2 regions of the Streptomyces sp. NPDC040405 genome follow, and region 2 is predicted to be linked to the other one. Evidence: riboswitches for the same ligand, from Rfam matches in the RefSeq annotation. Region 2 holds a riboswitch; the other holds the start of a gene.
The links. A riboswitch is a leader RNA that binds a small molecule or an ion and turns the genes downstream of it on or off. The one in region 2 is predicted to bind glycine.
Positions count from the first base shown of each region.

Region 1: it holds a riboswitch for glycine, as region 2 does, so the genes downstream of both, gcvT (glycine cleavage system aminomethyltransferase GcvT) here and gcvP (aminomethyl-transferring glycine dehydrogenase) in region 2, are expected to answer to the same signal.

Region 1 is NZ_JBVIVI010000002.1:1,282,534-1,286,737, forward strand. It holds gene glyA (serine hydroxymethyltransferase) at 1-702, opposite strand, end outside; gene gcvH (glycine cleavage system protein GcvH) at 728-1,108, opposite strand; gene gcvT (glycine cleavage system aminomethyltransferase GcvT) at 1,259-2,386, opposite strand; glycine riboswitch at 2,589-2,698, opposite strand; gene ACZ59A_RS13035 (AAA family ATPase) at 2,861-3,541, shown strand; gene ACZ59A_RS13040 (enhanced serine sensitivity protein SseB) at 3,765-4,204, shown strand, end outside.
Region 2 is NZ_JBVIVI010000009.1:433,847-438,050, reverse strand. It holds gene ACZ59A_RS33330 (DNA polymerase IV) at 1-1,400, shown strand, start outside; gene ACZ59A_RS33325 (PRC-barrel domain-containing protein) at 1,484-1,801, opposite strand; glycine riboswitch at 1,929-2,026, shown strand; glycine riboswitch at 2,027-2,154, shown strand; gene gcvP (aminomethyl-transferring glycine dehydrogenase) at 2,217-4,204, shown strand, end outside.

The DNA.
Region 1 (4,204 bases), on a different contig from region 2:
GCCGCCCAGGGTCTTGTGGGTGGTGGTGGTCACGACGTGGGCGTGCGGTACGGGCGAGGGGTGGAGCCCGGCCGCGACGAGGCCCGCGAAGTGGGCCATGTCGACCATCAGGTATGCGCCGACCTCGTCCGCGACCCGGCGGAAGGCGGCGAAGTCCAGCTGGCGCGGGTACGCCGACCAGCCCGCGATGACCAGCTTGGGGCGGTGCTCCTTGGCCAGGCGCTCGACCTCGTCCATGTCGACCAGACCGGTCTCGGCGTCCACGTGGTAGGGGACCACGTTGTAGAGCTTGCCGGAGAAGTTGAGCTTCATGCCGTGGGTGAGGTGGCCGCCGTGGGCCAGGTTCAGCCCCAGGATGGTGTCACCGGGCTGGAGCAGCGCGAACATCGCGGCGGCGTTGGCCTGGGCGCCGGAGTGCGGCTGGACGTTGGCCGCCTCGGCGCCGAAGAGCGCCTTGATCCGGTCGATGGCGATCTGCTCGACCACGTCGACGTGCTCACAGCCGCCGTAGTAGCGGCGGCCCGGGTAGCCCTCGGCGTACTTGTTGGTCAGGACCGAGCCCTGGGCCTCCATGACCGCGGCCGGAGCGAAATTCTCCGAGGCGATCATTTCGAGGGTGGACTGCTGGCGGTGGAGTTCGGCGTCGACAGCAGCGGCGACGTCAGGGTCGAGCTCGTGCAGGGAGCTGTTCAGAAGCGACATCGGGGTCCCGATCGGAATAGGAGGGTCAGTTGTGGGAGAAGGCGGCGTATTCCTCGGCGGAGAGCAGGTCGCCCGGCTCGTCCGTCACCTTCACCTTGAACAGCCAGCCGCCCTCGAAGGGGGCGGAATTCACCAGCGCCGGGTCGTTCACCACGTCCTCGTTGATCTCGGTGACCTCGCCGGAGACCGGCGCGTACAGGTCGCTGACCGACTTCGTGGACTCCAGCTCACCGCAGGTTTCACCGGCGGCGACGGTGGTGCCGACATCCGGGAGCTGGACGTACACGACATCGCCGAGCGCGTTGGCCGCGTATTCGGTGATGCCGATCGTCGACACGCCGTCCTGGTCGGCGGCCGACAGCCACTCGTGCTCCTTGCTGTAGCGCAGCTGCTGGGGGTTGCTCATGGTCCGATTCTCCTGGATAGAGGGGAGTGCTTGGGAAACGGGTCTTCAGTGGTGAGACACACGGGTCGCGGGAGGTTTAGGCGCTCGCGTCGCCAGAAGGCGGGAGAAGGCGACAAAGGCGGCAGGGGCGGCCCGGGAAAACGGGGGGTTTCAGCGCTCGCGGCGATAGAAGGGGAGCGCGACGACCTCGTACGGCTCCCGGGTACCGCGGATGTCCACCGATACTCCCGGGCTGCCGGGCGCGGCGTGCTCCGCGTCGACGTACGCCATCGCGATCGGCTTCCCCAGCGTCGGGGAGGGGGCGCCCGAGGTGACCCGGCCGATCTCCGCGCCGTCCGGGCCGACCACGGCGTATCCGGCGCGCGGCACCCGGCGGCCCTCGGCGACCAGACCGGTCAGGGTGCGCGGCGGCCGGGCCTCGGCCTCGCGCGCCGCGGCCTCCAGGGCCCCGCGCCCCACGAAGTCACCGGTCTTGCCGAACTTCACCACCCGGCCGAGCCCCGCGTCGAACGGGGTCGTGTCGGTGCTCAGCTCATGCCCGTACAGCGGCATCCCCGCCTCAAGGCGCAGCGTGTCCCGGCAGGACAGCCCGCACGGCACCAGGCCCACCGGGTCGCCCGCCTCGGTCAGCGCCTGCCAGACCCGCTCGGCGTCGTCCGGCGCGACGAACAGCTCGAAGCCGTCCTCGCCGGTGTAGCCGGTGCGGGCGATCAGGGCGGACACGCCCGCGACGGTGCCCGGCAGCCCCGCGTAGTACTTCAGCCCGTCCAGGTCGGCGTCGGTCAGGCCCTTCAGGATCCCGGCGGACTGCGGCCCCTGGACGGCGATCAGCGCGTACGCGTCGCGGTCGTCCCGTACGGCCGCGTCGAAGCCGGTGGCGCGCTCGGTCAGCGCGTCCAGCACCACCTGGGCGTTCGAGGCGTTGGCCACGACCAGGAACTCCTGCTCGGCGAGCCGGTAGACGATCAGGTCGTCGAGGATGCCGCCCTCGCTGTCGCAGATCATGGTGTAGCGGGCGCGGCCCACGGCGAGCGCGGAGAGATGGCCGACCAGGGCGTGGTCGAGAGCGTCGGCGGCCTGCGGCCCGGTGAGAGCGATCTCACCCATGTGGGAGAGGTCGAAGAGCCCCGCGCGGGTGCGCACGGCGGTGTGCTCGTCGCGCTCGCTCCCGTAACGCAGCGGCATGTCCCAGCCCGCGAAGTCGGTCATGGTGGCGCCGAGCGCGCGGTGGACCGCGTCCAGCGCGGTATGGCGGGGCACGGGCGGGGCGTCGGTCATGGTTCAGCTCCCAGGGTCACAGGTCATGATCATGTCGATGACGGGACGGACGGGCCGTATGGGACGACAAGGACGGCACAGCGTCCTCCCCATCTGTCATCGGAACCTGAGAGGTTCGCCGTGACCAATCCCGCTGGGCGGGGCTGGCCGGCTTGCACCTTGGGTGGAGCCACATACGGCGTGGCCCGCTTTTCAGATCTGCCTCATCCGTGCGGTATCGGGGCCTGAGAGATTCAAGGGAGGGCTTGCTCCTTCGGCGCCCCGGGAAAATCGGCGAATGCCGGTGACCGAGGACTCTCCCGCGCGGATTCAAGCGGCCGGTATGCAGTTGGCGCGGCCATCATCGCACGTCCGCTCCGGAAGGGAACCCCCCTCTGTGAGCGGGGTCGCGCCGGGGCCTCCTTGATGGGCATTACCTTTTCTTGACACTCTCGGGGTACGGAGCCGCTTGACCGACCTTGGAGGACGATCACGGTGCACGGGCAGGGAACATACGCGACAACCCGAGGAACCCTGCCCGCGCGGCAGGAGGGGACGCGCTCAGGCGGCACGGTCAGACCGGACCGCCGCGCGGCCGTGCACGACCTGCGCGGCGGTGTGGGGGCGGAGCTGCGCTACCCGGCGCGTGACCTGATCATCGCCTCGGGGCTGCCCGGCAGCGGCAAGTCGACGCTGATCAACCGGCTGGTCCCCGGGGCCGACCCGAGCGGCGAGGCCGTGGTGCGGGTGGACTCGCAGCACACCCGGGAGTCCTGGGACAGACGCATGCCCCGCTGGCTGCCGTACGCGGTCTACCGGCCGCTGGTCCGCTGCGCCCACTACGCGGGGCTGCGCCGGGCGCTCGCCTCCGGCGCGAGCGTCGTCGTCCACGACTGCGGCTCGCAGCCCTGGGTGCGCCGCTGGCTGGCCCGGGACGCCCGGCGCACCGGCCGCGGGCTGCATCTGGTGCTGCTCGACGTGGACCCCGCGGTCGCCCTGGAGGGCCAGGCCGCCCGCGGCCGGGGAGTCTCCGGCTTCGCCTTCGGGCGGCACCGGCGGGCGATGGACCGCCTCGTCGCGCGCGTGGAGGGCGGGGAGCCGCCCGAGGGGTGCGCCTCCGCCGTGCTGCTCGACCGGGCGACCGCGAGCGTGCTGCGGGGCATCTCCTTCGAGTGACGGATTCGAGCGACGGATTCGAGTGACGGCGAGCGACGGACGAGTCGGGCACTCGAACCAGTAGGAAATGAGCCATCCGAGAGTCACCGAACGTGACGGCGCCTCCGGGGGCGCGCCTTCGGCGTGGGGAAGTGCTGTGGAGATGCCCGGGCGACCCCTGGCGTTCCGGCGTGCAGCCGTTAGGGTGCTCGTGCAGGTCGGACGAGATGGCGGTTGGACGAAGATGAGTATCCCGGAGCACCAGGGCATAACCCCCGCTCACGGAGGGTTTCCGGACGGCGCTTATCCCGCGTTCCCCGGTAACGAACTGGAAGAGGTGCTCGCCGCCTCGATCGGGGTCCCGGGCGCAGGAGCGCGGATCGTCGAGGTGCTCGCCCGAAGTTATGTCTGGATCCCGCTGCCGAACGGCGGGGGCCCCGACAGTCGCAGCCTCGACCTGCCCACCGTGGAGATCGAGGGCCAGGCGTACGTGCCCGTCTTCAGCTCCGAGCAGCAGTTCCTGCAGATCGTCGGCGGCCATATGTCGTTCACCGTCGCCCCGGCCGTCGAGTTCGCCCGCGGGCTGCCGCCGCAGCTCGGCGTCGCGGTGAACCCGGACGGGCCGGTCGGCGTCCCGCTGCCGCCGTCCGCGGTCGAGGAGCTGTGCAAGGCCGGGCGCAGCGA
Region 2 (4,204 bases):
CGTACGAGGCCCGGGTGTTCGGGGTGCACTCGGCCATGGCGATGGCGCAGGCCCGCAGGCTCTGTCCGAACGCGGCCTACCTCACCCCCCGCTTCTCGCTCTACCGCCAGGTCAGCGACCAGGTCATGGGGCTGCTGCGGGCGCTGTCGCCGCTGGTGGAGCCGCTGAGCCTGGACGAGGCGTTCGTGGACCTGGAGGCGGGTGGCACGGAGGCCCGGGTGGCGGCGGCACGGGCCGTGGGGGAGCGGCTGCGGGCCGAGATCCGCGCCGTGACCGGGCTGACCGGCTCGGTGGGCCTGGCCGGTTCCAAAATGCTCGCCAAGATCGCGTCCGAGCAGGCCAAGCCGGACGGTATGGCGGTCATCGAGCCCGGCACGGAGCGGGAGCTGCTGGATCCGATGCCGGTGCGTACCCTGCCGGGCGTCGGCCCGGCCACCGCGGAGGCGTTGCGCCGCGTCGGCATCCACACCGTCGCCGAGACCCGTGAGGCGGGCGAGGCCGAGCTGGTCCGGCTCCTGGGCCGGGCACATGGGACGTCGCTGTACCTGATGGCCAGCGGGCGGGACGAGCGGCCGGTGGTCGCCGAGCGGGACGCCAAGTCCATATCGGTGGAGGACACCTTCGACGTCGACCTCACCGACCGCACCCGCGTGCAGCTGGAGGTGGCGCGGCTGGCGGACCGCTGTGTGCGGCGGCTGCGGGAGGCGGGCCGCTCGGGGCGCACGGTCGTGATCAAGGTGCGGCGGTACGACTTCTCGACGCTGACCCGTTCGGAGACCCTGCGCGGGCCCACCGACGACCCCGGCGTGGTCAAGGAGGCCGCGGCGCGGCTGATCGACGGGGTGGAAACGACGGCGGGCGTGCGGCTGCTGGGGGTGGGCGTGTCGGGTCTCGCGGACTACACGCAGGAGGATCTGTTCGCCCAGGCCGCGCAGGCGGCGCAGGCGGCGGAGGCCGCCCAGGCCGCCCACGAGGCCCTGGAGGAGCCGGACGGGGCCTCGGGCTCCCAGGCTGCCGAGCCGGAGAGCCCGGGCGCCTCAGAGGCCCCTGAGGGCGCCGGGAGGCCGCGGACCTGGCTGCCGGGGCTCGACGTGCGCCACGCCGAGTACGGGGCGGGCTGGGTACAGGGCAGCGGCGTGGGGCGGGTGACCGTGCGCTTCGAGCTGCCCTGGTCGGCACCGGGCCGGGTGCGCACGTTCGCCGTGGACGACCCGGACCTGAAACCGGGCGACCCGCTCCCCCTGGTACGACCCCCCGAGGACGCCGATACGCCGTGCGGCGCGCAGGGCGGGAGCGAGGGGCTGGGCGCCGCGCCGGGCGGGAGCGAAGCGTCGGGCGGCGCGCCGGGCGGGAGCCAGGGGGTGAGCGGCGCGCCGGGGCGTCAGCGAAGCGTCGGCTAACCTGCCGGGCGGGGGCCAGGAGCGGGGCGGTGCGCCGGGTAAGGGCCGGGCTTCTGCAGACTCGGCGGCGGAGCGGGGTGGGGTCAGCCGGTTACGTCCAGGCCGTAGTGGTGGTACAGCTGCAGCTCCTGCTCCGGGGAGAGGTGGCGGCCGACGCCGAGGTCCGGGGCGTCTTTGATCAGCGCCCGGTCGTACGGGACCCGCAGCGTGTCGCCGACGACCTCGCTCGGTTCGAGCGGTACGAAGACGTCCCGGCTGAACAGGCCCGTGCGTACCGCCGCCCACTCCGGCTCGCCGGTGGCGTCGTCGAGGTAGACCTCGTCCACCGTGCCGATCTTGGCGCCCTCGCGGTCGAGTGCCTTGCGGCCGATCAGGGTCCGCGGGTCGATGTCCGTCTGCACGCTCTCTCCCACAGGTGGCGGTGGTCCAGTGATACCTACCAAAAGCCACATCCCCGTATGCGGCCACTCGAGCATCGTTCTGCCAATCCCCCAGCGACAGACGCGCTGGTACGCTGGCTGTGGCTGCAGACCCCGTGCGGGAGAGTCCTTCGACAATGGTGTCGGGGGCGCCGAAGGAGCAAATCCTCCCCGGAATCTCTCAGGCACACGTACCGTGCGGGCGAGGTCACTCTGGAAAGCAGGGCGGGCCACGGGGAGCACACGCTCCGGAACCCCTCCTCACCGACGGTGAAAGCCGGTCAGGCACCTATGGACCGGTGAAGCTCTCAGGTTGAGATGACAGAGGGGGAGGCCATCCGGGCACCCGCACCGCGGTGCCCCTCGCCGGTCGTAGCAGACCAGGAGGCCCCCGCAGATGACCACCCATCGCATCTCGCTCGCCGATCTGGAGCGCGGTACTCCATTCGAGCAGCGGCATATCGGCCCCGACGCCGGAGCGCAGGCCAAGATGCTCGCCCAGGTCGGCTTCGGTTCCCTCGACGAGCTGACCGCCGCCGCCGTACCCGAGGTCATAAGGAGCGCGGAGGCGCTGCGGTTGCCCCCGGCCCGCAGCGAGGCGGAGGTGCTCGCCGAGCTGCGCGCCCTCGCCGACCGCAACCAGGTGCTGCCGTCCATGATCGGCCTCGGCTACTACGGCACCTTCACCCCGCCGGTGATCCTGCGCAACGTCCTGGAGAACCCCGCCTGGTACACCGCCTACACCCCGTACCAGCCCGAGATCTCCCAGGGGCGGCTGGAGGCGCTGCTCAACTTCCAGACCGTCGTCGCCGATCTGACCGGCCTGGACACCGCCGGTTCCTCGCTGCTGGACGAGGCCACGGCCGCCGCCGAGGCCATGGCGCTGTCGCGCCGCGTCGGCAAGGTCAAGGAGGGCGTCTTCCTGGTCGACGCCGACTGTCTGCCGCAGACCATCGCGGTCATCGAGACCCGCGCCGAGCCGACCGGCGTCGAGGTCGTGGTCGCCGATCTGACCGACGGCATCCCGGACGAGATCGCCGAGCGCGGTGTCTTCGGCGTGCTGCTCCAGTACCCGGGCGCCTCCGGCGCGGTGCGCGATCCGCGCCCGGTCATCGAGCGGGCCCATGAGCTGGGCGCCATCGTCACCGTCGCCGCCGACCTGCTCGCGCTCACCCTGCTCACCTCGCCCGGTGAGCTGGGCGCGGACATCGCGGTCGGCAGCACCCAGCGGTTCGGTGTGCCCATGGGCTTCGGCGGTCCGCACGCCGGGTTCATGGCCGTGCGCGCCGCCCACGCCCGCAGCCTGCCCGGCCGCCTCGTCGGGGTCTCGGTGGACGCCGACGGCGACAAGGCGTACCGGCTGGCGCTGCAGACCCGCGAGCAGCACATCCGCCGCGAGAAGGCCACCAGCAACATCTGCACCGCGCAGGTCCTGCTCGCGGTGATGGCCGGAATGTACGCGGTCTACCACGGCCCGGACGGGCTCGCGGGCATCGCCCGCCGCACCCACCGCTACGCCACCGTCCTCGCCGAGGGGCTGCGGGCGGGCGGCGTCGAGGTGGTGCACGGCGGCTTCTTCGACACCCTCACCGCGCGCGTCCCCGGCAAGGCCGCCGATGTCGTGGCCGCCGCGCGGGAGGCCGGGGTCAACCTCCGGCTGACCGACGCGGACCACGTGGGCATCGCGTGCGACGAGACCACCGGGCGCGCCCAGCTGGCCGCCGTATGGTCCGCCTTCGGTGTCGACGGCGGGGACGGCGGCAGCGCTCCCGGCATCGACGAGCTGGACGCCGCGTCGGCCGACGCCCTGCCCGCGGAGCTGCTGCGCTCGGACGCGTACCTGACCCATCCGGTCTTCCACCAGTACCGCTCCGAGACCGCGATGCTGCGCTACCTGCGGCGGCTGGCCGACCGCGACTACGCCCTGGACCGGGGCATGATCCCGCTCGGCTCCTGCACCATGAAGCTCAACGCGACCACCGAGATGGAGCCGGTCACCTGGCCGGAGTTCGGCGCGCTGCACCCCTTCGCGCCGGTCGAGCAGGCGCAGGGCTATCTGACGCTGATCCGCGAGCTGGAGGAGCGGCTGGCCGATGTCACCGGCTACGACAAGGTCTCCCTCCAGCCGAACGCCGGGTCGCAGGGCGAGCTGTCCGGGCTGCTGGCCGTGCGGGCGTACCACCGGGCCAACGGCGAGCCCCAGCGGACGGTGTGCCTGATCCCGTCCTCGGCGCACGGCACCAACGCGGCCAGCGCCGTCATGGCGGGCATGAAGGTCGTCGTCGTCAAGACCGGCGAGGATGGTGAGGTGGATGCCGCCGACCTGCGCGCCAAGATCGAGCAGTACGGCGACCAGCTGGCCGTCCTCATGGTCACCTACCCGTC